Regions from separate parts of the Pantoea sp. App145 genome, predicted to be linked through region 2. Evidence: predicted binding sites of a transcription regulator. Region 2 holds the regulator's gene; each other region holds the start of a gene.

Region 1 (10,132 bases), 280 kb from region 2:
CTGCATCTGCCCTTCCAGCTCATGAATTTTCTTCTGCATCGCCTGCGGGGTGAGCGCCAGATAGCTGGCCTCGGCTTCAGCGGCGGTGCGCGATGCCGTTTTGCCCTTGCCACGGGTTTTGACCACGTTTTTACCCAGTTCGAGAATATCGGTGATCTTTTTGTTCAGCCCCTGCGGCACGATGCCATTTTCTTCATTGTAGCGCTGCTGTTTCTCGCGACGGCGCTCTGTCTCACTAATGGCGCGAGCCATCGACGGCGTGATCTTATCAGCGTACAGAATTGCTTTACCATTGATGTTACGCGCAGCACGGCCAATGGTCTGAATCAGTGAACGTTCGGAGCGCAGGAAGCCTTCTTTATCGGCATCAAGAATCGCCACCAGCGACACTTCCGGCATATCCAGCCCTTCACGCAGCAGGTTAATCCCCACCAGTACGTCAAACTCACCCAGGCGCAGGTCGCGAATGATCTCCATACGCTCCACCGTGTCGATATCCGAGTGCAGATAACGCACCTTTTCGCCGTGCTCTTCCAGATACTCGGTCAAATCTTCCGCCATGCGCTTGGTCAGGGTGGTGACCAGCACACGTTCATTGATCTCTACGCGCTTACGGATTTCCGACAGCAGGTCATCCACCTGGGTTGTCACCGGACGCACTTCGAGGATCGGATCGAGCAGGCCGGTCGGACGCACCACCTGATCAATCACTTCATTACCGGATTTCTCCAGCTCGTAGTTACCCGGCGTGGCCGAAACATAGATGGTTTGCGGGGCCAGCGCTTCAAATTCTTCAAAGCGTAGCGGGCGGTTATCCAGCGCTGACGGCAGGCGAAAGCCATATTCCACCAGCGTCTCTTTACGCGCGCGGTCACCGCGATACATGCCCCCAATCTGCGGAATGGTGACGTGGGATTCATCAACCACCAGCAAGCCATCGGCCGGGAGGTAGTCAAACAGCGTCGGCGGTGGCTCGCCCGGCCCACGTCCGGAGAGATAGCGCGAATAGTTTTCGATACCGGAGCAGTAACCCAGCTCGTTCATCATCTCGAGGTCAAACTGGGTACGCTGGGTAATGCGCTGTTCTTCCAGTAATTTATTGTTTTCCAGCAGCACCTGACGGCGTACCACCAGCTCCTTTTTGATCTCTTCCATGGATTGCAGGATGCGTTCGCGCGGTGTGACATAGTGGGTTTTGGGATAGACGGTAAAACGCGGCACCACCGAAACCACCTGGCCGGTGAGCGGGTCAAACAGTGACAGCCGCTCCACTTCTTCATCAAACAGCTCCACGCGCAGCGCGATATCGTCAGATTCGGCTGGGAAGACATCAATCACCTCGCCGCGCACGCGGAAGGTGCCACGCTGGAACACCTGGTCGTTGCGGCTATATTGCAACTCCGCCAGGCGGCGCAGAATACTGCGTTGATCAATGATCATGCCGCGCGTCAGATGCAGCATCATTTTCAGGTAAAGATCGGGATCGCCCAGGCCGTAGATCGCCGAAACCGACGCCACCACAATCACGTCACGCCGTTCCAGCAGCGCCTTGGTGGCCGACAGACGCATCTGCTCAATATGCTCATTCACCGACGCATCTTTTTCTATAAAGGTGTCGGAGCTGGGCACATAAGCTTCTGGCTGATAGTAGTCGTAGTAGGAGACGAAAAACTCCACCGCGTTATCCGGGAAGAACTCCTTCATCTCGCCGTAAAGCTGAGCCGCCAGCGTCTTGTTAGGAGCCAGTACCATGGTAGGCCGGTTAAGATCGGCAATCACATTGGCCACGGTAAAGGTTTTTCCCGAACCGGTCACCCCCAGCAGCGTCTGATGCGCCAGGCCATCCTCCAGCCCCTCTTCCAGACGACGAATCGCCTCAGGCTGGTCCCCTGATGGTTTAAAAGCGGAGTTGAGTTTAAAGGCTTTACTCATGGTTTTGCGGTTCCTGCTGGAGAAGTCGGCGGGCAGGCTGCTAATTCTACTCTGCCAGCGCGAATTTGCCAGTAAAAAATACTGGATATATTTACATGTATGCTGCACGATTACGGGGAGGCGTGGCGACTCGCCGCAGTGCAATTTTAACAAGGACAGGTAACACCTTGTGGTACAAGGTTATCCCCAGAAAGGAGATGCTTTTAACATTTGTCAATAGAGCGTCATAAAATTGCAGTCTGATGACGAGCAAGATAATTCTCAGGCTTGATTTTAACTAACATATTGATTTGTTAGAGAATCACTAAAAAGCCCAGTTTCTCAGCATAATGTATGCAGGCCGCGTATTTCCTCGCTTGCGCTCTGTTTTCAGTCTCTAATACACAAGGTTATCCACAGGAATAGTGGATAACTGATGGCAGCCCCGCCCCCATCGCCTGTGCATAATTTTCTCCGGCTTGTCCTGACGTGCGAAAAAATTTTTTTTTGCGTTTATTTTTCTCACAACCTGCGCGGCATTAACTATTCTTTTTCCGTGCTGAGGGGGGCTGCTGGATGAAATTTCCAGTAAATAAGGCCACTTATTCCTGCCGGTTCTGCCTTATGCCAGATCGGCTGCACCAGAATCGTTAAGCATTCAGCACCGCTAAAGTGCAGCCTTTTTATCACTCCGTGGAATTGTTAAGCGTTACTCAACTTTTAAGCCTGATTTTTGCCCGCCATTGATGCATTTTTCATCGCATCAGCAACCTGGCCTGAGAATTGCAGGTTTATCGATAGAGCATTTGTAACAACTCACTGATGGTGAGAGTGGCAATGATGAATCGTGTTTGACTGTTTGCCAGACGACACAGAGCGGAAGCATTCAGGCTAATTATCTGGAAGGAGAATGTCAGATGCTGAGTTTACGTTCGGTGAATCAGTTTTACGGTCAAAACCATATTCTGTGGGATGTGGATCTGGATCTGCCGCCCGGCACCTGCACTGGCGTGCTGGGGAGTCCGGGGATGGGGAAAACCACGCTGGTCAACTGCATTATGGGGCGGCTGCCAATCAACAGCGGCTCGATGACATGGCAGGAAGATGGCTCCCCCCCCGAAGACTTATTGCTGCAACCGGCGGAGCAACGTGCACGCATGGGCATTGGCTATGTGCCACAGGGACGTCATATTTTCTCGCAGATGAGCGTGGAAGATAACCTGCTGATTGCGTTGATGGCGGCGCAGGATGAGCGCAGCCGCGCTATCCCGGAAATGGTGTTTGATTTGTTCCCGGCGCTCTACTCACTGCGTCACCAGCGCAGTGGCGAGCTGCCGATGGATCAACAACAGCAGCTGGCTTTGGCACGTGCGCTGGTGCTGCAACCGAAGCTGTTAATCCTCGACGAACCCACTGAAGGGATGTCACCCTGGCTCGAAGAGGAGATGGGTAACTTAATCCGCCGTCTGAACCGTGATTATGGCCTGACCATCCTGCTGCTGGAGCAACACGTCTCCTTTATTCGCCGCGTCGCTGACTACTTTCTGTTGCTGCATCGGGGTCGTAATGTGGCACAGGGCAAAGTGGCACAGCTGGATGATGTCACCATCAACAAATGGCTGACGGTGACCTGATAATGTCGGCTATTTTGGCACAATCCGTAGCGGCGCAATTTATTGCGCAATGCCAGCCGCGCGATAAATCGCGCCGCTACGGCAGTGTCAGGAAGCGTCCGCACTCTGCCTGCTGAGCGTCATCCGTCAGGTACGGAATTTCGCCCAGGCAGGGTGCATCAATACGCTGACGCAGGGTTGTCAGATACTCCTGGTGACGTTTGCCCGGTGGCTGAATATCATTAGCGATCCAGCCGGCCAGCGATAAACCACTGGCGCGCACGGCTGCGGCTGTCAGCATCGCATGGTTGATGCAGCCCAGTTTGATTCCGACCACCAGAATGACCGGCAGTTGTTCAGCGATCACCCAGTCGGCATAAGTCTGGGTGGCGGACAACGGGGTAAACCAACCGCCTGCCCCCTCCACCAGCACCCATTCAGCCTGCTGTTCCAGCTGGCGCAATCCCGCTGACAGCTGAGCGAATTCGATGGGTCGCCCCTCTTCCGCACTGACGATATGCGGCGACGTTGGCTCGATAAAGGCCAGCGGATTGACCTGCTCATAACGCAGCGCCAGCGAACTGTAACGCTGCAAAGCCAGCGCATCGCTGTTACGAATCCCCTCGGCGGTGACCTCGCAGCCGGAAGCCACTGGCTTGTAGCCTGCGGTGGTCAATCCGGCTGCACTGGCCGCCTGCAACAGCGCCCCACTGGCCACCGTTTTTCCTACTTCAGTATCGGTGCCCGTAATAAACCAGCGTTTCATGGTGTTAATACTCCAAACATCAGGTGATAGCTGAGGCGATAACCCGCCTCATCCTGCGGCCAGCCCTGCTCCAGCCGGGCCAGTTGCGTGCGCGTCAGCAATCCTCCCGGCCGCCCGTCATGCAAATGGGTTGCGCCGATGCCCTTCAGTGAACGCATCGCGCTGAGCGCGCTGGGAAAGTGCTGCGTGATGGTCTGCTGCTGGTGTTCAAGCGAGAGATCGTGAGTGGCAGCGGCAATCTGCGCTGCACTGAGGAAACGGTTGGCGTGCTGACGCCCATCCAGCTGCGCCCACGCCTGATGCACCTCGTGCAATGAACCGGACAACAGTGTGGAAAACAGCACCGTGCCGCCCGGTCGGGTGACGCGTAAAAACTGCTGCAAAGCGGTGCGCAAATCGCTGCTCCACTGCACCGCAAGATTGCTCCACACGCCATCAACACAGGCATCCGGCAGCGGTAACGCATCAATATCGCCCTGCACATAATGCTGCGCCGAGTGCTGCTGTGCAGCGCTATCCAGCATGGCTTGCGACAAATCAAGCGCGGTCACTTCGCGCCCACGGTCACGCCAGTACCGGCTGTACCAGCCGGTGCCGCATCCGGCATCCAGCAGGTGCGGACCAAACCCGGCCGGGGCCAATGCCAGCAACGCATCGCCGCTCTGGCGTTGCAGTTCAGCATGCTGTTCGTAATGCTGCGCTGCGCGACCAAACGCCTGCGCAACCGCCTGTTTATTGACCTGTAGCGTCATACAGCGCCTCCAGCAGACGATCGATATCATCCGGGTGATGCGCGGCGGTTAACGTGATACGCAGCCGTGCGGTGCCCGGTGGTACGGTTGGCGGACGAATGGCGCTAACCCAGCACCCCGCCGCCTTCAGTCGTTGTGATAACGCCAGGGCTGCGCTGTTCTCACCCACCACCAGCGGCTGGATAGCGCTGGCCGAAGGCATCAGCTGCCACGGTAAATCGGCTGCACCGGCGCGGAAGCGAGCGATGTTGGCGTGCAAACGCGCGCGTAGTTCATCACCCTGCCGAATTTGCTGCAATGCGGCCTGCAACGCGCAACATTGCGCCGGAGGCATCGCCGTGGAATAGATCAGATGGCGGGCAAACTGCTCAACATAATCGGCAGTGGCGTCATCGCATAGCAACGCCGCGCCGCTGACGCCGAAGCCTTTGCCAAAGGTAACGATCAACAGTTCCGGTCGCACCTGCTGCTGCCAGCAGCTGCCGCGCCCCTGTTCGCCGGTGACGCCGATACCATGCGCATCATCCACCAGCAACCAACCGTTGCCACGCCGCGTTTCCGCTGCAATCTCTGCCAGCGGCGCGCTGTCACCATCCATGCTGAACACCCCCTCCGTCACCACCAGCGTGTTGCCCTCAACCGGCGTTGCCAGCATTTTTGCCAGGCTTTGCGGCTGGTTATGGGCGAAACGACGCAACAGCGCCGGGCTGTGGCTGGCAGCATCCAGCAATGACGCGTGCGCCAGCTTGTCGGCAAGGATGCGATCCGGTTTTTCCGCCAGCAAATGGATCACCGCCTGATTCGCGGCAAAACCGGAGATAAACAGCAACGCACGCCGATAGCCCAGCCAGTCGGCCAGCTCCTCTTCCAGCTGCGCATGATGGCGGCTGTAACCGGTCACATGGCCTGATGCCCCTGCTCCCGCACCCGACTCCGCCGCCCCCTTCTGCCACGCGGCAATCACCGCCGGATGCTGGCTCAGGCCGAGATAATCGTTACTGGAAAAGTGACAATAGCGCTGTCCGGCGACCGTCAGTTCGCGCACGCTGTTGTGCTCAACGCGCACGCGCTGACGCCAGCCATCAGCGGCGCGTCGCTCTTCCAGCGCCTGTTCGATGCGTTGCAACCAGCTCATTACACCGCCGCGTTGTAGAACTGTGGGGTATCAGCGTGCAGCAGTTGCTCACTCAGCTGAGACTGCTGTTCGTTATCACCGGCAGTGGTGGCGGTATGCTCCGGATTCAGCCCCAGTTTACGGAACAGAATCAGGTCTTTGTCTTCTTCCGGGTTCGGCGTGGTGAGCAGCTTGCAGCCGTAGAAAATCGAGTTCGCCCCGGCCATAAAGCACATCGCCTGGGTCTGTTCGCTCATCTGCTCACGGCCTGCCGACAAGCGTACGTGAGAAGATGGCATCATGATGCGCGCCACGGCGATGGTGCGGATAAAATCGAATGGCTCTACGTCGTCGTTATCGGCCAACGGTGTACCTTTCACCTTCACCAGCATGTTGATCGGCACACTTTCCGGCGGCGTCGGCAGGTTCGCCAGCTGCACCAGCAAACCGGCGCGATCTTTCACCGTTTCTCCCAGACCGACGATACCGCCTGAGCAGACTTTGATACCGGCACCGCGCACTTTATCCAGCGTATCCAGACGTTCCTGGTAGCTACGGGTGGTGATGATGTTGCCGTAAAACTCCGGCGAGGTATCGAGGTTATGGTTGTAGAAATCCAGCCCGGCGTGCGCCAGACGCTGCGCCTGGCTGTTGTCGAGCGTGCCGAGGGTCATACAGGTTTCCATGCCCATCGCTTTCACGCCCTGCACCATCTGCTCCAGATACGGCATGTCGCGCTCGTGCGGGTTTTTCCACGCAGCGCCCATACAGAAGCGGCTGGAACCGGCCGCTTTGGCTTTGCGTGCCGATTCCAGCACCGCTTCCACTTCCATCAACCGCTCTGATTCCAGCCCGGTTTTGTAGCGCGCGCTCTGCGGGCAATATTTACAGTCTTCCGGGCAGGCACCGGTTTTGATCGACAGCAGTGTACTGACCTGTACCTGACGCGGGTCGAAATGTTGACGATGTACCTGTTGCGCCTCAAACATTAGCTCAAGGAAAGGTTTATCAAATAGTGCCTGGGCTTGTGCCAGTGTCCAGCGGTGTGCCATTGCTTCGCTCCAGAAAAGGGTTCATCCTGACGATTAACGTGGTTATACTTGTAAACTAAATCTTTTAATTTTGGTTTACAATACCCATGTTCACTCAGGATGACCTCGATTTTGACCGCCAGCATATCTGGCACCCCTATACCTCGATGCAGAATCCACTGCCCTGCTACCCGGTGGTAGCTGCACACGGATGCCAGTTACAGCTGGCCGATGGACGCGAACTGGTGGATGGTATGTCGTCCTGGTGGGCCGCGATTCACGGTTATAACCATCCCCGCCTCAATCAGGCGATGCAGGCGCAAATCAGCCAAATGTCACACGTGATGTTTGGCGGTATCACCCATCCGGCCGCAGTGGCGTTGTGTCGCCAGTTGGTGGCGATGACGCCCGAGTCGCTTGAATGCGTATTCCTCGCCGATTCAGGTTCGATCGCCGTCGAAGTGGCGATGAAAATGGCGTTGCAATACTGGCTGGGACGCGGCGAAACCCGACAAAAATTCCTCACCCTGAAACGCGGTTATCACGGCGATACCTTTGCCGCCATGTCGGTGTGCGATCCCCACAACTCGATGCACAGCCTGTGGCGCGGTTATCTGCCGGAGCATCTGTTCGCAGCCGCACCGCAGCTGGGGTTTGATGAGGCGTGGCAGGAGGAAGATTTCGCCGATTTTGCCCGTCTGGCGGAGCAGCATCATCAGCAGATTGCGGCGGTGATTCTGGAGCCGATTGTGCAGGGTGCAGGCGGCATGCGTTTTTATCATCCGCGTTATCTGCAACAAGTGCGTGAATTGTGCGATCGCTACGGTTTGCTGCTGATTGCTGATGAGATCGCCACTGGATTTGGCCGCAGCGGTAAATTGTTCGCCTGTGAACATGCCGGGATCACACCGGATATTTTGTGTCTGGGGAAAGCGCTGACCGGCGGCACCATGACGCTCTCCGCCACCCTGACCACCCGTGAAGTGGCGGACACCATCAGCCGTAGCGCGGCAGGCTGCTTTATGCATGGCCCGACCTTTATGGGTAATCCGCTGGCCTGCGCGGTGGCAGTGGAAAGTCTGACAATGATTAATGAAGGCCACTGGTCCACCCAGGTGCCCGCTATTGAGCAGCAGCTGCGTACGGCGCTGTTGCCACTGCGCAGCCATCCTGCCGTCGCAGATGCGCGCGTGCTGGGGGCGATTGGCGTGATTGAGACCCACCAGGCGGTGGATATGGCGGCGTTACAGCAGTTCTTTGTTGAGCGTGGGGTGTGGATCCGTCCGTTCGGACGCTTAATTTATCTGATGCCGCCGTATGTGATTTCCGCCACTGAGCTTTTGAAACTCACCGACGCGGTGCGTGATGCGCTGGATTTTTCGCATCATTTTCAGTGAGATAAAAACAGCGCGATAAATCGCGCCGCTACGATCAAGTGCCGGATGCCTGTCCCGTCCAAAAACCGCACCGCCCCGTAGCGGCGCGATTTATCGCGCAAGGATTTAATCCAGCGAGTGAATCACCACCCACATCGGGCCTTGCCCTACCGCATAGCGCGCCAGCGGTGTCAGCAGACCACGATCGTCGCTGATTTTGTACACTTCGATATGGTGAGATTTCTGTCCCGCCGCTACCAGGTACTTGCCGCTGTGGTCGATGTTAAAACCACGCGGCTGCGTTTCCGTCGGCTGGAAACCTTCGAGGGTCAGCAGGCCACCGTCTTCACTGACGCTGAACACCGTGATGATGCTGCTGGTACGGTCGCAGGCATACAGGAAACGGCCATCTGGCGTCAGGTGGATATCTGCCGCCCAGCGGGTGCCGGTGAAATCGGCAGGCATCATGTTCAGGCTCTGCACACGTTCAACTTCGCCATGCGCATTGCTCAAGGCCCAGACATCTACGGTGCTGTCCAGCTCGTTCACGCAATAGCTGTAGTTGCCATTCGGGTGAAACGCCATATGACGCGGCCCCGCCCCTTCCACCGTGGTCACCTGCGCTTGCGGACGCGGCGTCAGCGTACCGTCGCTGTTCAGCTGGAACAGGCAGATACGGTCCTGCTTTAGTGCCGGAACAAACAGCGTCTGATTTTTCACATCAATATTGGCAGAGTGGCAACCATCCAGCTCACCAATCACCTGGCTCGGGGCCTGCGGCACACCATCGCTACCAATCGGACTGACGCTGACACAGGCATCGTTGTAGGAACCGCAGAACAGGTAGTTACCGAGACGGTCGGTGGAGATATGTGTCGGGCTGCCCGGCAGTGGGGCTTCACCCGCTTCGCTCAGCGTGCCATCAGCAGCGATGCGGTAGGCCAGCACACGGAAATTCGGACGCACGCCGACATAGAGGAAATCTTTCTTCGGGCTGACCACCATCGGCTGCACCTGACCCGCAACATCCGTCACCTGCAGTAACGTCAGCGCGCCATCTTCCTGTAGCTGCCAGGCATGGATTTGCTGGCTCTCGGGGCTGGCGGTATACACGACTTGTTTCATGCGTTCTCCTTGTTCGGCTTGCTGAAAGGGTATCACTGTAGCGCGTTTCATTTGGACGCGCTGGAATCATTTGTGCCCTGTTTTTTGTCTCAGAGCGGTTGCCCGGTGTAGACTGTTTGCTTTGTAACCCCAGACGGAAAGAGTAATGAGCTACCGCGTAATCGCCCTTGACCTTGACGGCACCCTGCTGACCCCGCGTAAAACTATTCTGCCTGAGTCCCTTGAAGCGCTGGCCCGCGCACAGCAGGCTGGCGTCAAAGTGCTGATCGTCACCGGTCGTCACCATTGTGCCATCCATCCTTTTTATCAGGCGCTGCAACTGGATACACCCGCAATCTGTTGCAACGGCACCTATTTGTATGATTATCAGGCAAAAAAAGTGCTGGCATCCGATCCGCTGGAGAAATCACAGGCGGTACGCGTGATTGAAATGCTCGACCAGCA
Region 2 (10,132 bases):
TACCTCTTCAACCTGCAATTCGCTCAGGGTTTCATTATCCAGCCGTGCCAGGCTGCGGCTACGTTGCTCACGGCTGCGGCGGACCAGTAGCACTTCCACCGGTAAGCCTTCTGTCAGTTGCTCAATCCGTCGTTGCAGATCGCTGAGATGTTCCTGAGTGGTGATTTCAATGTCCAGCCACACCGGTTGTGATGCATCGCTATCTTTAAAGGCGGCCAGCTGCTGTTCAATCTCCGCCAGCGAGCCTTTGAGCATTTGCATTGGCTGAAACAGCGGAATGGTCAGCGGTGTCACGGCATCGAGGCCTGTGCTGAAATCAAGCAGGAACACGCTTTTATCCCGACCCAGCTCATCAAAACTCAGCGGGATGGGGGAGCCGCTGTAGCGAATTTGGTCGCTGTCGGCAATGCGTTGTGCACGATGGATATGGCCGAGGGCGATGTAATCCGCGGCGGGAAAGGCCTGGGCCGGGAAGGCATCCAGGGTGCCGATATAGATATCGCGTACTGAATCACTTTTGGTCACCCCCACGGTAGTGAGATGGCCGGTGGCGATAATCGGCAGCTGGCCGCCCAACGCCGCGCGCTGTGCCTCAGCGGCGGCAAAGCAGTGCTGATAATGCTGCTCGATGGCTTCCAGCAGCGAAAGCTGTTTTTCCCGTCCGGATTGTCCGGCCTGGCTGCGCAAAATATCGCGTGGACGCAGATAAGGGATGGCGCACAGCACCGCGCCTGGCGAGCCGTCACGCCGTTTCAGCGTCAGTACCTGCTGCTCGCCCTGCGGCGTTGCGCTGGTGATCACCTGGGTATTCAGGCAGGCGAGCAGTTCACGGGATTCATTTAGCGTGGCTACCGAATCATGGTTACCGGCCAGCACAATCAGCTGGCAACCGCTGGCCTGTAAGGCCACCACAAAGCGGTTAAACATTTCACGTGCGTAACTCGGGGGGGAACCGGTATCAAACAGGTCACCGGCGATAATGAGTGCATCCACCTGATGCCGCTCAATTTGCTGGCGCAGCCAGTCGAGAAAGGCCTGATGTTCCGCCGCACGACTTTTGCTGTAAAAGAACTGGCCCAGATGCCAGTCCGCCGTATGAATGATGCGCATGGATGCTCCCTGCCAGATTTCGCGTTGGGCGATTATATACGGATGGGACTGCCACTGACATGCGTATTAGCCGAACAAATGCGCCGGAAAAATCATCAATTCCTCAGAAGTTAACTATTCAGCGCGGAAAAATATTAGAGGTTAAATAAAGGCTCACTGATAACGTAAGGAGATAAATATGTTTCCTGTTAACCGTAGCGAATCTGTAACCTCCACCTCCGCCATGCGTTCAGCACCCGATAGCCATGCTTTAGCTTCTGCGGCTGGGGACAATATTGTCGTGGTGGCGAATTCAGCACAGCGTATGGGGTCTGCGACCTCTCAATACGACACAGAAGCGCCCGTCACGATGGGGCCAGAAGAGTATGAAAAACTGATTTACGGCAGGGCGACGGGAAGAACATCGTCCTTACTGCCTTTCGGGGCCGATGTCGTTCCTGCGGGTGATACTGCTGAGCTTTTCGCAACGTTTGTTACTACCAGAGGAAGAACTGTAGACGATGATGCGGTGGTTTATAACCGCGCTCCAGGTTGGGTATTTATCGCCCATCCTCCTGTTGTTGGCCCCTCTCCGGCCTATTTAGCCTCGTTGCGGGAAGATTTTTTAGCGATGGTGCTGAACCCCGATTTTAATTATCGCGCTGAAAATTGCCTGCCGAACTACGGGGTAATGACAACAATATCAATTCCCTATGTTGAGGGTGCCGAACCCGGGAATGCTCGCGCGCATTTCTTTTATCTTGATGCCTTCCGACCAAAAGATGTGAGCGCTTTCCTGCGTGATTTTTTCGATGCCATTATTTCCGCCAGCCAGAAAGTCACAACCCATGATGAAGCCATAGCCATAACTACCCTGATGAGTATGAATTATTACTGGGACCAGGCGGACGTCCCACCGATATTTGCGGGTGATATAACGCAGGATGAGTTTATCAGCATGAGTGATCAGCTGCTGGCAACGGATAAGTTCTCTGCGCTGAAAGCACAGATGGCGGAAAAAGCGAAATCCTGCGAGAAGATGGAAGAATTAGTACGCCAGATGGATCTGAATGACCATCCTGAGGTATAAAATACGTCGTTAACCCAGCTCTGGGATAGCATCCTACTGAGAGGTCGGGAAGGTTAGCTTCCCGGTCCGGGAAAAATCATTTTTTCTTAATAATTACCTGAGAAGCATATTCGTATGCTACCCGCCAAAAATCCTGTTTCTGCTGTCACATTTCTGTTTTTATACTCCAGACCACCCGTTGGTTTTTTCATAAAAGTGTCATAAAACTGACGCATAATGACGCCGCAAATCTCAGTGACAGCCGTCATATCAGCAGGAGTAATAATGGCTAAGCGCATTTTGGTTGTGGAAGACGAAGCTCCCATCCGTGAAATGTTATGTTTCGTGCTGGAACAGAACGATTACCAGCCGATTGAGGCGGAAGATTATGACAGCGCAGTAGGGAAGCTGATTGAACCCTGGCCAGATTTGATTTTGCTGGACTGGATGTTACCCGGTGGTAGCGGTATCCAGTTTATCAAACACCTGAAGCGTGAAGCCATGACGCGGGATATCCCGGTGATGATGCTGACAGCGCGTGGTGAAGAGGAGGATCGCGTACGTGGTCTGGAAGTAGGCGCGGATGATTACATCACCAAACCTTTCTCCCCCAAAGAACTGATGGCCCGTATCAAAGCGGTGATGCGCCGTATTTCACCGATGGCAGTGGAAGAAGTGATTGAGATGCAGGGGCTGAGCCTCGACCCATCATCGCATCGTGTGATGTCAGAGACCACGCCACTGGAGATGGGGCCGACCGAGTATAAACTGCTGCACTTCTTTATGACGCACCCGGAACGCGTTTACAGCCGCGAACAGCTGCTGAACCATGTCTGGGGCACCAATGTGTATGTCGAAGATCGTACTGTCGATGTACATATCCGTCGTTTACGTAAAGCGCTGGAGGTCTCCGGCCACGACCGCATGGTACAAACCGTACGCGGAACAGGGTATCGTTTCTCTGCCCGCTACTAAACGGAGTTTATACCGTGCTGGAACGACTCTCCTGGAAGAGATTATTAACCGAGCTGGTGCTGGCTTGTCTGCCGGCACTGATTCTCGGTTTGCTGTTTGGTTATCTTCCCTGGCTGCTGCTGGCTTCGGTACTGGGTGTGCTGTTATGGCACTTCTGGAACCTGATGCGGCTGTCGCACTGGCTGTGGATTGATCGATCCATGACGCCACCCGGCGGGCGTGCCAGCTGGGAACCGTTGTTTTACGGCCTGTATCAAATGCAGTTGCGTAACCGCCGCCGCCGCCGCGAGTTAGGCAATCTGATCAAGCGTTTTCGCAGTGGTGCAGAATCGCTGCCGGATGCGGTGGTGCTGACCACGGAAGAGGGCACCATTTTCTGGTGTAACGGTCTGGCACAGCAGCATCTCGGTCTGCGCTGGCCGGAAGATAACGGCCAGAACATCCTCAACCTGCTGCGTTATCCTGAGTTCTCCCGCTATATTCGCCAGCGTGATTTCAACAAGCCCCTGACACTGGTGCTGAATAATCAGCATCATATGGAGTTTCGCGTGATGCCTTACAGCGAAGGACAGTGGCTGATGGTGGCGCGCGATGTCACGCAAATGCACCAGCTGGAAGGCGCACGACGTAGCTTCTTTGCCAACGTGAGCCATGAACTGCGCACGCCGCTCACCGTGTTGCAGGGCTACCTTGAAATGATGAACGATTCGGTAATGAACGAACGTTCGCGCAATAAAGCGTTGCAAACCATGCAGGAGCAAACCCGGCGTATGGATAGCCTGGTGAAACAACTGCTGACGCTTTCGCGCATTGAGGCCGCTCCCGCCATTGATCTGAAAGAGACCGTTGATGTGCCAACCATGCTGTTGCTGTTGCAGCGTGAGGCGGAGACCCTCAGCCAGGGACGACACGAGATTCATTTCCACACTGACCCGCACCTCAAAGTGCTCGGCAATGATGAGCAACTACGTAGCGCAATCTCCAATCTGGTGTACAACGCGGTGAACCATACACCGGAAGGTACGCGGATTGATATCAGCTGGCTGCGGAGTAAGCAGGGCGCGGAGTTTAAGGTGTGCGATAACGGGCCGGGTATCAGTGCTGAACATCTGCCCCGTCTCACCGAACGTTTTTATCGGGTGGATAAAGCACGTTCACGCGCCACCGGGGGAAGCGGACTGGGACTGGCGATCGTGAAACATGCTCTTGGCCACCACAATACGCGGCTTGAGATCAGCAGTGTGCCGCATCAGGAGACGAGCTTCAGCTTTATCCTGCCGCCAAGGTTGATTGTCGCCAGTGGGATACGGGAGAATGTGGCGCAATAACTGTCACGGAAATCCCGCATGAAATCGTTGCTGCTGTTCATTTTGCTGTCGTTCTCTGTCCTGGCACAGGGGCAACAAACCATGCTGGCTGGCAATCTGAGTAGTGTGGGTTCCGATACCCTCGGTTATCTGATGACGCTGTGGGGTGAGGATTTCAGCCGCCAGTCGCCCGGTGTGAATGTACAGGTACAGGCGGCGGGATCATCAACCGCTCCCACGGCGCTGGCTGCCGGAGCGGCGCAACTCGGTCCGATGAGCCGGCCAATGCAGGCAGACGAGCGCCAGCTGTTTACTACCCGCTACGGCTACCCGCCGCTGGCAGTGCCGGTGGCGATGGATGCGCTGGTGGTGGTGGTGAATCAGGACAACCCGCTGACGCGCATCGAACCGCAGCAACTTGATGCGCTGTTTTCGGTGACGCGTTTATGCGGTGCACCGCACGCCGCACAGCGCTGGGGCGATGTGGGGCTGACCCTTCCCGGCTGGGAAACGCGCAGCATCGAGCGTTATGGACGCAACTCAGCTTCCGGCACCTGGGGTTTCTTCAAGCAGCAGGTGCTGTGCAAAGGTGATTTCCGTGCTGATGTATCCGAATTTCCCGGTTCCGCAGCTGTGGTGCAGGCCGTGGCGGCGACGCCCAACAGTATCGGCTATGCCAGCTTTGGTTTTCATCTGAGTGGGGTAAAAACCTTACCGGTGGTGACCGCCAGTGGCGACAGCGTGATGCCTGATGCAGAGTCTATCCGCAGCGGGCGCTATCCGTGGTCACGTCCTCTTTATCTCTACGTCAACAAAGCGCCCGGCAAACCTTTGCCACCGCTGGTATCTGCATTTCTGCACCAGGTATTGTCGCCCCAGGGGCAGCGCCGCGTCAGTGAGGCAGGCTACCTGCCGCTGTCAGATAGCCAGATGGCGCTGGCGCGGGCGGCCATAGAGGGGAATTGAAGAACGCGCATCACAACATGAATTTTCTTCATGTCACCTGAATTTTCTTCGTTTGCCCAATTTCGCTTAGCATGTCACTCTCTTTAGCCATGTAGCCATCCAGATGGCTAAAAATAACCGGACGAAATTATTACCTGACGCAACCATGCGTTTACGGCTTTAGCCAGGAGTGATCATGCAACGAGTTACCGCCCCGTTCCGCGCCGATACCGTCGGCAGTTTTCTGCGTCCCGCTGCGATCAAGCAGGCGCGTGAGCAGTTTGCTCAGGGTGAGATTGATGCCGCCCAGCTGCGCCAGGTAGAAGATGAGGCCATCCGCCATGTCGTGGAGCAACAGCGTGCTAATGGCCTGAAAGTGGTGACTGATGGTGAGTTCCGTCGTGCATGGTGGCACTTTGACTTCTTTGACAGTCTGCTGGGCGTGGAGCGTTACGAAGCCGAGCAGGGCATTCAATTCAACGGCGTGCAGACCAAAGCGCGTGGCGTCAAAGTGACTGGCAAAGTGGCGTTTAACCCCAATCACCCGATGCTGGAACATTTCCGCTTCCTGCAAAGCATTGCCGGTGATGCGGTACCGAAGATGACCATCCCCAGCCCAAGCGTGCTGCACTTCCGTGGTGGTCGTAAAGTGATCGATGCCACCGTCTATCCAGATCTGAAAGACTATTTCGCCGATCTGGCGCAGACCTACAAAGATGCCATCAAGGCGTTTTACGCTGCGGGCTGCCGTTATCTGCAACTGGATGATACCGTCTGGGCCTACCTGTGCTCGGTGGATCAGCAACAGCAGATCCGTGAGCGTGGCGAAGATCCACAGGAACTGGCGCACATCTACGCTCAGGTGCTGAATACGGCGCTGGAAGGTAAACCGGCGGATCTGACAGTGGGACTGCATGTGTGTCGCGGTAACTTCCGTTCAACCTGGATCTCGGAAGGCGGCTATGAGCCGGTGGCTGAAATCCTGTTTGGTGGCGTGAATATCGATGCTTTCTTCCTCGAATATGACAACGAGCGTTCAGGTGGTTTTGAGCCGCTGCGCTTTATTAAGCCGGGCCATCAACAGGTGGTACTGGGCCTGATTACCACTAAAACCGGTGAGCTGGAAGATCCGGCACAGGTGAAAGCGCGTTTGCAGGAAGCGGCGCAATTCGTCAGCCTGGAGCAGATTTGTCTCAGCCCGCAGTGTGGTTTTGCTTCCACCGAAGAGGGTAACAGCCTGAGCGAGGAACAGCAGTGGCAAAAAATTCGCCTCGTAGTCGATATCGCAAATCAGGTGTGGTGATGATGTAAAGTTGTGCAAACAGGCGCGTAAATCGCGCCTTTTGTGCATGTAGAAAGCAAGTTTTGCACGTATATCTCTCGCACTGTGGAAAGTTTCAGCAAATCATCTGATGCGTTATCGACCTTATCTATACTGATTCACTGCTTTTCCCCTGATTCGTGCTATATCCTTCTGGTTTTCCGATCCCGTATTGCCTTTCTTCGCTATAAACGTTTTACTACGGCCCGTTGTCAATCCATCCCTCTGTGAACAGAAGAAAAGCAGTTTAAATCACCTGCGCTTTGAGTATACGGCGAGCATAACGCACTGGCATTGCCTGATAAGTCGTTGTTTTTAGCGCGGTCAGGGGACAACACGAACCCAACTTCCACCGCAACATCAGTTACAGGCAGTACAGAAGTTTATGACATATCGTTTAACCCCGAAGGATATCCTCGCGCTGGGCTTCATGACGTTTGCCCTGTTTGTCGGCGCAGGAAACATCATTTTCCCACCGATGGTAGGTATTCAGTCTGGCGAACACGTCTGGACTGCCGCTATTGGTTTTCTGATTACCGCGGTAGGTCTGCCGGTGATGACCGTCATCGCCCTGGCGCGTGTGGGCGGCGGTATCGATGCCCTTAGCTCGCCGATTGGCAAAGCCGCCGGTCTGCTGCTGGCGACCGTGTGCTATCTGGCTGTTGGCCCGCTGTTCGCGACGCCGCGTACCGCAACCGTATCCTTTGAAGTGGGCATTGCCCCGCTGACCGGTGATGGTGCGCTGCCGCTGTTTATCTACAGCCTGATCTACTTCTCGCTGGTGATCGTCATTTCCCTCTATCCGGGCAAATTGCTGGATACCGTGGGTCATTTCCTGGCACCGCTGAAAATTGTTGCGCTGACGGTGCTGGGCATCGCCGCGCTCTTGTGGCCTGCCGGTGGTCTCTCTCCGGCGACGGCGGATTATCAGCGTGCTGCCTTCTCCAGCGGTTTTGTTAACGGCTATCTGACCATGGATACGCTGGGCGCGCTGGTGTTCGGTATTGTTATCGTCAACGCTGCCCGTTCACGCGGTGTGGAAGATGCGCGCCTGCTGACCCGTTACACCATGCTGGCGGGGATCATCGCCGGTGTCGGTCTGACACTGGTTTATCTCTGCCTGTTCAAGCTGGGTTCAGACAGCGGCGCGATTGTTGATCAGAATGCCAACGGCGCGGCGATTTTACATGCTTATGTACAACAGACTTTCGGCGGCATGGGCAGCTTCTTCCTGGCTGCGCTGATCTTCGTAGCCTGTATGGTGACGGCTGTTGGCCTGACCTGTGCCTGTGCAGAATTTTTTGCGCAATACCTGCCGTTATCGTATAAAGCCCTGGTCTTTATCCTCGGTCTGTTCTCTATGGTGGTGTCGAACCTCGGCCTGAGCCATCTGATCCAGATTTCGATTCCGGTGCTGACGGCCATTTATCCGCCGTGCATCGTGCTGGTGGTACTGAGCTTCACCCTGAGCTGGTGGAACAAAAGCAGCCGCATTATCGCTCCGGCGATGTTGGTCAGCCTGCTGTTCGGTATTATTGATGCCATCAAAACCACCAGTTTTAAAGACGCGCTGCCGTTATTCAGTCAGCACCTGCCGCTGGCCGATCAGGGACTTTCCTGGTTGCCGCCTTCGCTGGTGATGCTGCTGATCGCGGCGGTGGTGGATCGCGTAAAAGGACGCGAACAAGTCGCCGTTCACCAGTAAGCGACATTGCTGTTAATTTCGACCACGGGCCTGCCCGTGGTTTTTTCATTTGCAAGGTACTGTTGTTATGCAAGAAACCAATAAGCTCAAACGCGGACTGAGCACGCGCCATATCCGTTTTATGGCGCTGGGGTCAGCGATTGGCACCGGGCTGTTTTATGGCTCGGCTGATGCCATCAAAATGGCCGGTCCCAGCGTGTTGCTGGCGTACATCATTGGCGGCGCGGTGGCTTATGTCATCATGCGTGCGCTGGGCGAGATGTCGGTCAACAATCCGCAGGCCAGTTCATTTTCGCGCTATGCGCAGGATTATCTTGGCCCGCTGGCCGGTTACATCACCGGCTGGACTTATTGCTTCGAGATTCTGATCGTGGCGATCGCCGACGTGACAGCTTTTGGTATCTACATGGGGGTGTGGTTCCCCGAGGTCCCGCACTGGATTTGGGTGCTGAGCGTGGTGCTGATTATCGGCGCGATTAACCTGATGAGCGTGAAGGTGTTTGGTGAAGTGGAGTTCTGGTTCTCCTTCTTCAAAGTCGCCACCATCATCGTGATGATTATCGCCGGTTTTGGCATGATTTTCTGGGGCATCGGCAACGGTGGACAGCCAACCGGTATCCATAATTTGTGGACCAATGGCGGCTTCTTTGCGCATGGCGTGGTGGGGATGTTGCTGTCGTTGCAGATGGTGATGTTTGCCTATGGCGGGATTGAAATCATCGGTATCACCGCCGGTGAAGCGAAAGATCCGGAGAAGTCGATTCCGCGTGCCATCAACTCGGTGCCGTGGCGTATTCTGGTGTTCTACGTGGGTACGCTGTTTGTGATTATGTCGATCTACCCGTGGAATCAGGTCGGTACTTCTGGCAGTCCTTTTGTGTTGACCTTCCAGCATCTCGGCATTGCCGCAGCGGCGTCAATCCTGAACTTCGTGGTGCTGACGGCTTCTCTGTCTGCGATTAACAGTGATGTATTTGGTGTCGGACGTATGCTGCACGGCATGGCGCAGCAGGGCCATGCACCGAAGATGTTTATGAAGGTCTCAGAACGCGGTATTCCGTGGGTCACGGTGCTGGTGATGATGCTTGCCATGCTGGTTGCGGTCTATCTCAACTACCTGATGCCGGAGAAGGTCTTTCTGGTGATCGCCTCCCTGGCGACCTTTGCTACCGTCTGGGTGTGGATCATGATTCTGCTGTCGCAGATTGCCTTCCGCCGCAAGATTAGCCAGCAGGAAGTGGGTAAGCTGAAGTTTGCCTTGCCTGGCGGCAGTGCCACGGCGTGGGTTGGAGTGGTGTTCCTTGCCTTTATCATCGCCCTGATTGGTTACTTCCCGGATACGCGCGTGTCGCTGTATGTCGGTTTTGCCTGGATAGTGCTGCTGATGCTGGCATGGCCGCTGGCGAAGCGAAATAAATAATAAATTGGGCGGCCCAGGCCGCCCAATTTATTTAGGGGGTAGCGGCGCGATTTATCGCGTTATTTTTGTTTTGTCCAGTGACGGTGTCTATCCATCCCGGCATTTCGCGATAAATCGCGCCGCTACGTATTTTTTTGGTTTCTCACCAGTTCTTTCCTAACGCAATCTCGCCACCATAGGGGCTGAGATGGTTGTTGTCGTAATACAACGGCAAGCCGTTATTGGCAAACAGGCAACCATGGTCATTACAAAGGTTTTCACGCAAAGACAGCACCCGCACACCGGCACTGGCATAGCTTTG
Region 3 (10,132 bases), 1.5 Mb from region 2:
ACCCGGCTGAAGACATTGACGTTATCAACACCGAACTGGCGCTGTCGGATCTCGATACCTGCGAACGCGCTATTCAGCGTGTGCAGAAGAAAGCCAAAGGCGGAGATAAAGACGCAAAAGCTGAACTGGCTGCGCTGGAGAAGTGCCTGCCGCATCTGGAAAACGCCGGTATGCTGCGTTCACTGGATCTGGATGCCGATGAAAAAGCCGCCATCCGTTATCTGAGCTTCCTGACGCTCAAGCCAACCATGTACATCGCCAACGTCAACGAAGATGGTTTCGATAACAACCCTTACCTCGACCAGGTTCGTGCGATTGCTGACGCTGAAGGCTCTGTCGTAGTACCGGTATGTGCGGCTGTCGAATCAGATATCGCCGAGCTGGATGATGAAGAGCGTGCTGAGTTTATGGCGGAGCTGGGTCTGGAAGAACCAGGTCTGAACCGCGTTATCCGCGCCGGTTACACCCTGCTCAACCTGCAGACTTACTTCACCGCAGGCGTCAAAGAAGTGCGTGCCTGGACCATCCCGGTAGGCGCAACGGCTCCACAGGCCGCTGGCAAGATCCACACCGACTTCGAAAAAGGCTTTATCCGCGCCCAGACCATCGCATTTGATGACTTTGTCACTTACAAGGGTGAACAAGGTGCGAAGGAAGCAGGAAAAATGCGTTCAGAAGGCAAAGAATACATCGTGAAAGATGGCGATGTGATGAACTTCCTGTTTAACGTCTGATTTACTTCTTATAAGCTGACGTCAAAAATCAGGCCCATGCAAATTGCATGGGCTTTTTTATTACCGCTATTATTACCCGGCATTTTGTCAATTAGCTTCAATACGGTTTACAGATTGAAGACACTCCAGGGATTTTTCCTCACCGGCTCCAGAGTTTTAGGAAATCTTGCATCGGGTAGTTCTGTGATGATCACGGTTATTGCCGGCACCCAGTTCCGTAACCTTATCTGGAAAAAAGAACGCGCGAATCTGACCGTTGAAGTCAACATTGAATGATCTGGCTTTAACAATGGCACCAGTATTGCGAGCTCTCCTTCGCGAACCAAAAACCCACGCAGTTGCGTGGATTTTTCTTTACACACCACCGCTAATTAGTCCCTTTTCCTCGCTCTCCTGCTGTCTTATTCATTGTCGCTGATGAAATAACAGCTAAGACATTTCTGTGATTCCCAAAAGAAAACATCTATCCCACATACTGTTACATTACCGAACTTTAAGCAGAAAATTATCTTAATATTCAACACCACTCAGAAAGAGTTTTTTTCTATCGAAATTTGCACAAAACAAAATTCAACTAATAATTAGCCACTGCCAGATATTCAGCACACTTGATTTATTCATGGAGGAGAAACATGAAATATTCTTTTTTTGCCCTGGCTGTAACCACCTGTTTAACAAGCAATGTCTGCGCTATAACCCCAGGTGGTGTGGCCGGATGGAACTGGTCTGTCAATGCGGACAATATTACCAGCCTCACCCTGCCGTTAACGGTTAACAAGGCCCCAGACACTGCTGGTTATTATTTTGCAAATCAATTTTCTTTCACTGGTACCAGTGCCGTTGGTTATATTGGTTTGCAACCACACACAACCGAACAATATATGTTGATTTTCTCTTCTTTTATTAACGGAACGGCTGTACTGGACAGTCAGCACTGTCGCCTGGGTGCTGATGGCGGTCACGGTGTGAGTTGTTCTACCCTGTATCCGATCAAGACAGGTAAAAAATATCTGTTTGAAGTTCGCCGTGATAACCATGACACGAATACCTGGTACGGTTTCGTCAAAGAAGAAGGGAGTAAGGATGAAACACAGATTGGTGCATGGCGCCTGCCTGCGGGTTCAGGAACATTAAGAAACAACCAGGCGGGGTGGATTGAGTATTATAAGAATGTTGCAACCTGTTCTATTCCGGAAGTCGCGCAAATCACCGTTTCACCACCCTACGTCACTTCAAACGGGAAACAAGGCGAGCTTACTCATCCGCATTCATATGGCCGATGTAATGGTAAATTCAATTATCAGTATGAGTTCGCGGGTAAAGATTTAAAAACCACCGTTGGGCAACCCAGTCACTAAGACGCTGTTCTTTATGATGAAGACTGTTCTTACCGCAATCAAATACGAAAAAATCCACGCGATTGCGTGGATTTTTTATCGCGTAAGATTAATGCGTTACTTAATCCCCATCGCATCCCGCAGGGTAAAGAACAGGTCAGTCTGATCTGTCAGACCCACCACATTGGCCGCATGAGGGCCGTAAGCAGCAATACGCAGCTGAGTGCCGGTATGTTCCTGCGAATCCTCTTCTGAATTACCGTAGCTGATGGTCATCACCGCGCCATCTTTGGTGTTAACAGCCTGCGTCAGTCCCGGCGCTTTGGTGCCATTTTCGATAATCTGGCTACTGTGAGCGTGGTCCGCAGTCACCACCACCAGCGTGTCTCCGTGCTGGCGGGCAAAGGCCAGTGCCTGCTGTACCGCTTCGTCCAGGTCCACGGTTTCACCTATCTGACCACAGGGATTGGCAGCATGATCCTGTTTATCAATCGATGCCCCCTCAACCTGCAGGAAGAAACCTTTGTCATTTTGACTGAGCAAGTCCAGTGCCTTTTTGGTCATCTGCGCCAGTGTCGGCGTAGTTGCCGGGCGATCTTTATTCACTTCACAGGTGACCACCGGCTTATCCAGGTTACCGTGATAGCTGGCTTTTGGCCCCTGCCAGCGTACCGGCATATTGCCTTCCGCAAACAGCCCCAGCACTGGCTTGCTTTGGTCTGCCTGCTGCACAGCATTCATACCATCAAGATTATCCACCAGCTGATAACCCATAGCCTGCGCCTGCTCACGCAGGGTTTTGCCCTGATATTCACCCGCTTTCGCCACTTCGCTGAAGGATTTCGCTCCGCCGCCCAGCGTGACATCCGCGCGGGTTTTCAGCATCTGTTCGGTAATTGAACCCTTCCCACCCTGCTCCAGCGCATTGGTCGGGCATAGCTCACTGGTTTTTTCCGGGCCATAACATTTACGTGAGGTCACATGGGCGATCAGTGCCGCAGGTGTCGCATCCTGCAATTCCGCAGTAGAAACGTTACCGGTCGCCTTGCCCGCTGCTTTTGCCAGCTCCAGCAGCGTGGTCTGATCTTTACCGTTCACATCAACGCCAATGGCACCGTTATAGGATTTGGTCCCGGTAGCCCAAGCCGTGGCAGAAGCGGCTGAATCCGTGACGTAGTTTGGTTTGTGGGTTTTCTTATCCAGAGAATAGTGGGTGTACTGGCCGGTGAGCGGTAACGCATCGATACCCGGGAAGAAGCCACCGGCCCCCATCGCCTGGTTACGTGCTGCGGTGATTTCTGAATCCCCCATGCCATCACCAATCAGCAGAATCACGTTTTTAGCCGTGCTGTTGCTGAGCGAGGCTTTCAATGCTTCAGTTTGATCCCCCGTCAGACGACGCGCACCGCCGTGCTGCGTCAAATCGCCGGTTGCGGCGCGGGAGTAAGTTGCCTCATCCGCCACCGCAGCCGAAGCAAACAGTGAAGCGATAAGTGGAACCGTAATCAGAGGTATATGTTTCATTTATAAGCATCCTTATTCACAAATATAACCAAATGTTTCCGCGGACAAGTCTGCGACAATTTAGTGACACTTCTGTGACTGACATGCAATATTTTGATGACAGGATAACCAAAGCGCACAGGGTTAAAGCGATTCGCTCAGGGCTTAAGCGAATAGAAAAAAAGGAGAAAATAGGGCTTGACCCTTTTAGGCGAACTCCCTATAGTAGCGCCCCGTTGACCCGCCAAGGTCAGCAGCAAAAAATGTGGTGAGGTGTCCGAGTGGCTGAAGGAGCACGCCTGGAAAGTGTGTATACGGCAACGTATCGGGGGTTCGAATCCCCCTCTCACCGCCACAATTTTGAAGAAGAGTCTGAACTTACGTTCAGACTTTTTTTTTGCATATTCTTCGGGTGAGAGAGGGTGAGAACCCCCGACGGGGTTCGACAACCGGCGCAGCCGGTTGGACAGTTTGGGCGCGCAGCGAATAAACTGCCCGCAGGGCAAGCGAAGCGAGTCAATCCCCTTCTCACCACTCCCAACACGATCACATTCTCCAGCGCATCAGCTTCGATAATCCCGTCATCGGTCATCAGGTATTTCGGGTACCACTTCCCAATCATCTGGCATCCATCAATCTGGAAGACGACCAAATCGCCAGGCCTCACCTTAACCACCTGGTCAACGAGCAGACAGCCCGTTGCAGTTTCAATCATGAACGTGTTTGCCCGGTTCGGCATGAATATCTGATTCAGGTCGAGGCGTGGCTCGACATAATCATTCACCGGTGAAGGAAATCCCATCAGAGCACCCTCCCCATGTTGCGTAAAACATAGGTGCGATCGGCACCATCGCCATCAGTGATGTCCTTGAAGAAAGTCTGCTTGCGGGTAAACCACTCGTTGCAGCGCTGCAGGGGCCAGTCATGATTAAGCTTGTGAAGCTCAGTCCGGAACACTGAAGTCTTGACAGTCAGCAAACCCCTTTGATTACGGATAACTTCAAGCGTGAAAGCGTATGGGATGTCGAGTTCGCGGGGGCATGGTGCACCCTCCAATAGATACTGTATATACACACAGCATTATTGATCGGCGGAACTGATCAAGTGGAAGGTGACCGGGATGCGTGAAGGGATTGGCGGGAAAGGGAATTTAGTTGGTTGTGGGAGTGGTGACTACAGAAGGCAAAGTGGTCTCTCTCTGTGTCAATGACTTGTGTTCTTATCTGATTTGAGTGATATCATTTCATTAGATAGCGGTTTTTATCATGGATATTGATTGAGAATTAACATGAAATTACATAAGTACAATATATTTGGCGTGTCCATATTGTTGATTATGGTTTTAGCTTCAAGCCTAATAAAGTATAAGAATATGAAGGACGACAATGGCATCGAAAACATTGAGGCATCATATCACGTTCTGTTAATTGCCAAGTCAATTTCGGAGAGAAACTTTTCAGAACATCATTTCTTGCCGCTTGTTACATTGGGTGGCGCCGTAAATTCTAACATCCCTTGGGGGGCGGCAGTTCCTGACAAATCCGGTGGCTATATCTATACTAGTTTTCCCAGTTTTGGTTTCTTAGTTCCAGAAATGTTCATTAGAACATTAAATCTTGACTACTCAATACAAAGCTTGTTTTACATAAACTTATTGATATTAATTTCAACATCAATAATATCTTATTCTTTAATTTTAAAGTTATTTAAACCTGAACGGTGTTTTGGTTTTGTTCTTGCAGCGATTGCTTGTGCTCCACTCATACTTTCCCGAGAATCACTGGCTAGTTCTGGAATACTTTACTGGCCTCAATCACTAAGCCAGTTGCTTATCTCGGCATTCATGCTCTCAGTTGCACGCAGAATTGAAAGTAAAACTCGCAGTTCTTTATTTTTTGTTTTTGCGTCTTGTTTACTGATCGCTTTGACTGAGTGGACTGGCTTTGTTCTGGGTGGGCTTTCATTGTTATATTTCACTCTGAGTAAAGCAAACAGAGACTACAGGCTCGCAATCAGTATCATGTCATCTCTTGTTGCCTCCCTGCTCATTTTTGGTATGCAATTATTACTCACCTTGGATTTATCCACCTTTACTTCTGCCTCCCTGGCGCGCTTTAGCGTCAGGAGTGGTGAGAATGCAAACTTCACAGACCTCATCTTTGGATACTATGAGTCGTTCTCTTTATTCCTGCTCGTCATTCCTGTTTACATTGCACACAAATTTATAGGTAGAAATAAATCGAACAATTTAACAAGAATTGCCATCCTGCTCTGCGTGTTTATGCTTGTAGAGAATGTCATACTGGCTCAGCATGCAACAAGCTACACATTCGACAGGTTTAAGCTGGCATTCCTTCTTGCTGTACTGATTGGAGAGTTGATTGTCTCCGAGGCTCAAAAATTAAGATTAGTAACACTGGTAATTATATTAATTTCCATTCCACTATCGATTAACACATACAAAAAAGACATAAGCAAATTCAAGGACTGGGTTTCAATCCAGAAGTCTAATCATGAATTGGCAAGCAGAATAAAGGAGGTTAATGGATTTGAGTGTGCAAGGATTTTTAACAGCACTCGGGTCAGGGCTTATCTTAACTTAATTCTTAACAGGTCTGTTTGGGAGCATGTCCCTGGCGATAGTGACTTAAGGTCATCAACAGATAGTAAATGCCCCATCATTATAATCAATGGGGATTTACCCTATAAGGACCTGCAGGAGATTTCATCCGCATATGTTTACAGGAACGGTATTAAAGTCGAAACAATTGAGTAAAGCTTAATTGGAATTTGGAGGGGTTAATTGAACCCTCCAGTGTTTTTATCGTAATTCATTCCAATAGTTACAAACACTCCAGCTTCTATTTTAATGAAGCAGTACCCTTCAATTTCAAACCCATCCTCAGCCACGAGGACGTTGATAATTTCCGTATCGCCGGATTTGATCATTGCATAGTCAGGTGTTTCCATTAGGTTTACTCCTCGATAATTACATACCTGTTCGCACCTTTTCCTGACGCAAAAGCTGAGCCAGGCTTAGAACCACCCACTCCACCGCCGCCAGGAAAGCCTCCATCATCACCAGCTGATGCTCAGTGTCCAAGACCACCATAGCTACTAAATGATGCCCCTCCGGTTCCACCAAGCGAAGAACTCACCACCCCTTGGTCTAACTGCCCTGTGAAGTTAATAATGTTACCATTCGTTCCTGTTCCCCCTGAAGGGGTTCGACAACCGGCGCAGCCGGTTGGACAGTTTGGGCGCACAGCGAACAAACTGCCCGCAGGGCGAGCGAAGCGAGTCAATCCCCCTCTCACCGCCACAATTTTGAAGAAGAGTCTGAACTTACGTTCAGACTTTTTTTTTGCATATTCTTCGGGTGAGAGAGGTAATGACCAGTGATGATGATGTCACTCCAATTCTGCCACGCAGTCAGTTGTGTTCACTGTCTTCTACCCTATCGGGTCCATCTTGATGCTCTGGTGAAAGGCGATCTGTATGTCGCGGTAACGTGGCATGGTGATTACCCCTTACTGATTACTGCATGTGCAGACATGCATTATCGATCGATAGAATCGATCAAGTAGATCGTAGGATCTTTCTGGGAAGGGATGGTCAGGAAAAGAAATTTAGATGCCGGGAAGGTGTGGCGGAATGAAGCATTACCGGCGTATCTGGTAAAAATTACATGGATAGTCCCATATAAAGAATTTCGCCCGCTGCTGCGGGCTTTTTTACGAACCGGATCCATAAAATGCAACGATACGGTTCTTTAAGATTGAGTTTTGTGAACTCAGTACCCAGCACGAAGGAAATAAGCAATCATCTCGGGAGACCTCTCTGCGACAGGTTTCACAGCATCATTTTCTGGATCTGAGTTCACGCTGGGTCCATCCGGAGTGTGTAAACGTGATAAGCATACAGAGTTTCTGATCTTGTAGACCTCAAACATTCCTGGATGGGAGACAGGTTCACTTTCCGGAGTCCTTCGCAAGTTTTTCATGGCAACGTCCCTTTCACAAAAAGGGCATGATAACTCCAGGAAAAATCTTAGTTAAGGAAAATTTCATTTATATTAATTTTCTCATATAAAAATCAACTTGCTGGAGAGAATAGACACAGATAACCGGTCTGAAATCTATCAGCTAACCCTTGATGATTACCGTTTATTATTCATTGGTATAGTTTCCCTGCGCCAGTCCAGCATCAAGCTGCCCAGGCGCAGAACAATGATTGTGGCTTACTCAGTCGGTGCGGTTGGGAGCGTTGCGCTTCCGTCACCAGTCGAAATGTACGCTCTCAGCACTTTACGTCAGGTTGTCCAACAACATTTAGCACAAAAAAACCCGGCCTGAGCCGGGTTTTGTCTACTGTCCTGATTCTCAATGGTTAACTGTAAGCATGCAGCGTGCGCTGGCAGAGTGCTGAACGGACACAGTCGTCTTTAGCAAAACGGACAACCCCAATCATCTCATCCTCTTCGAAGCGCGCCAGCGCATCTGCAAGGCCTGATAGCACGCCACGCGGTAGATCACATTGGGTGATATCACCGTTGACGATGACCGTCACGTTCTCACCAAGGCGCGTCAGAAACATCTTCATCTGCGCGGCGGTGACGTTCTGCGCCTCATCCAGAATCACTACGGCATTTTCGAAGGTGCGTCCGCGCATATACGCGAAGGGCGCGATCTCCACCTTGCCGATTTCGGGACGCAGGCAGTACTGCATAAAGGAAGCGCCAAGACGTTTAACCAGAACGTCATAGACCGGCCGGAAATAAGGGGCGAATTTCTCGGAAATATCTCCGGGGAGGAAACCGAGATCTTCATCCGCCTGCAGAACCGGGCGCGTAACGATTATCCTGTCGATGTCCTTATGTATCAGCGCCTCGGCCGCTTTGGCTGCGCTAATCCAGGTTTTTCCGCAGCCGGCTTCACCGGTGGCGAAAATAAGCTGTTTCGTTTCTATGGCATTAAGATAGTGCGCCTGAGCATCATTTCTGGCCTCAATTGGTGAACGATCGCGTACATCCCGCGCCATACCAATTGCATCCAGCCCACCCATCTGCACCAGCGAAGTGACCGATTCTTCTTCACGCTGACGATGACTGCGAGAGTCATTACGAATTACTCTTCTTGCTTCGCGACGCGCTTTGATCACTGCTTTCTGTCTTCCCATAGTGGCACCTTACAGTTGGTTTCATTTATCGCCGCAGGGGCTTTCCTGTTGCGATGACGTGAACGCTTTAGAGGTTTACGTGGCTTCCTTTAGAGCCGTTTCTAGCCATTGAGAAAGGTGTACAACAACGCCAAAACGCTGCCGTGCACCGGTAATGAATTGGGGCCTGAAAAAGTCTGAAGATTGAAAAACGAAGAGGAAACTTTCGAGGGAAGAAATCCCCCGCAGTGGACTGCGTATGTTGGAGGGTATTTACCTGTCCTTTGAAGGACCGAATCATGCGCGAACTCCAGTGACCTTAGCCACACTTCTGACAACGCTTATGATTAAAGTGCATCATATTTACGGTCCTTTGCAACAGTAATTTTAACTATCGGCTAACAAAAAGTGACTGTGGCATGCACCCGGTCTGCATCTTAAATTAAATTTATGATAACTATCAATTGGTTAGTTATTTCAGGTTGGTCTGAACTTTTTAGGAGGATTCGGAAACCGCAGGTGCCATGCGAAACTCAGGAAAACCTGACGGGGATGAAGCCTGCGCATCTGATGTGGTAAAACGTGCTGTGTGTTTATTAACCAACTGGTCAACAATCGGCAGGTGGGATAATTGTTTTACCCTGGAAAATATATTCACCCTCGGTTGAACACCTCATCTCTATGGCACTGCAATAAAACCCGCCCCATCAAATGAGGCGGGCTGAGGCTTATTTAGTCTGATACTCGGCTTCTGCCGCTGCGAAACGCAGTTGCGCCTCCTGCGAGGGTGCCCGGCCCATCAGACTCACCACCACAATCGCGATACTGGCAAACAGGAAACCTGGGATAATTTCATACAGATCCAGCCAGGCAAAATGTTTCCACACCAGCACCGTCGCTGCGCCGATAATCATGCCCACCAGCGCACCGTTACGTGTCATGCGTTGCCAGCACACACCAAATAGCACCACCGGACCAAAGGCAGCGCCAAAACCGGCCCAGGCATAACTCACCAGACCCAACACCCGATTTTCCGGATTTGCAGCCAGCGCGATTGCAATCAAGGCAATCACTAACACCATCAGACGTCCCACCCAAACCAGCTCCCGCTGACTGGCATTTTTCCGCAGGAAACCTTTATAAAGATCTTCCGTCAGCGCACTGGAACACACCAGCAACTGGCAACTCAGCGTTGACATGACTGCCGCCAGAATGGCCGACAGCAGAATACCGGCAATCCACGGATTGAACAGGATGCGCGCCAGTTCGATAAACACGCGCTCACCGTTCTGACTGACACCGCCAGCCTGGTCAGGATGGTTCTGGAAGTAAGCAATACCGAAAAAGCCCACTGCCACTGCGCCTGCCAGGCACAGGATCATCCAGGTCATCCCAATCCGA

The links. Region 2 encodes PhoB, which activates phosphate uptake and scavenging genes when phosphate is short. Its sites were predicted from a motif close to CTGTCATAAAACTGNCNNAT; they were not measured.
Region 1: a site for PhoB is predicted at 2,154-2,173, ahead of uvrB (excinuclease ABC subunit UvrB). Genes of this name have one in related genera too.
Region 3: a site for PhoB is predicted at 3,646-3,665, ahead of phoA (alkaline phosphatase). Genes of this name have one in related genera too.

The regions. Positions count from the first base shown of each region.
Region 1 is NZ_CP133290.1:1,529,157-1,539,288, forward strand. It holds gene uvrB (excinuclease ABC subunit UvrB) at 1-1,932, opposite strand, end outside; gene RCF31_RS06970 (ABC transporter ATP-binding protein) at 2,829-3,545, shown strand; gene bioD (dethiobiotin synthase) at 3,622-4,290, opposite strand; gene bioC (malonyl-ACP O-methyltransferase BioC) at 4,287-5,042, opposite strand; gene bioF (8-amino-7-oxononanoate synthase) at 5,023-6,177, opposite strand; gene bioB (biotin synthase BioB) at 6,177-7,208, opposite strand; gene bioA (adenosylmethionine--8-amino-7-oxononanoate transaminase) at 7,295-8,584, shown strand; gene pgl (6-phosphogluconolactonase) at 8,690-9,688, opposite strand; gene RCF31_RS07005 (pyridoxal phosphatase) at 9,834-10,132, shown strand, end outside.
Region 2 is NZ_CP133290.1:1,804,266-1,814,397, reverse strand. It holds gene sbcD (exonuclease subunit SbcD) at 1-1,110, opposite strand, end outside; gene RCF31_RS08340 (hypothetical protein) at 1,289-2,179, shown strand; gene phoB (phosphate response regulator transcription factor PhoB) at 2,444-3,133, shown strand; gene phoR (phosphate regulon sensor histidine kinase PhoR) at 3,148-4,461, shown strand; gene RCF31_RS08325 (PstS family phosphate ABC transporter substrate-binding protein) at 4,480-5,406, shown strand; gene RCF31_RS08320 (cobalamin-independent methionine synthase II family protein) at 5,582-6,688, shown strand; gene brnQ (branched-chain amino acid transporter carrier protein BrnQ) at 7,092-8,411, shown strand; gene proY (proline-specific permease ProY) at 8,479-9,831, shown strand; gene RCF31_RS08305 (acyltransferase family protein) at 9,974-10,132, opposite strand, start outside.
Region 3 is NZ_CP133290.1:351,262-361,393, reverse strand. It holds gene ychF (redox-regulated ATPase YchF) at 1-734, shown strand, start outside; gene RCF31_RS01585 (hypothetical protein) at 771-1,010, shown strand; gene RCF31_RS01580 (DUF3472 domain-containing protein) at 1,367-2,092, shown strand; gene phoA (alkaline phosphatase) at 2,189-3,595, opposite strand; tRNA gene RCF31_RS01570 (tRNA-Ser) at 3,842-3,929, shown strand; gene RCF31_RS01565 (hypothetical protein) at 3,921-4,376, opposite strand; gene RCF31_RS01560 (hypothetical protein) at 4,863-6,350, shown strand; gene RCF31_RS01555 (hypothetical protein) at 6,374-6,544, opposite strand; gene phoH (phosphate starvation-inducible protein PhoH) at 7,964-8,752, opposite strand; gene putP (sodium/proline symporter PutP) at 9,460-10,132, opposite strand, start outside.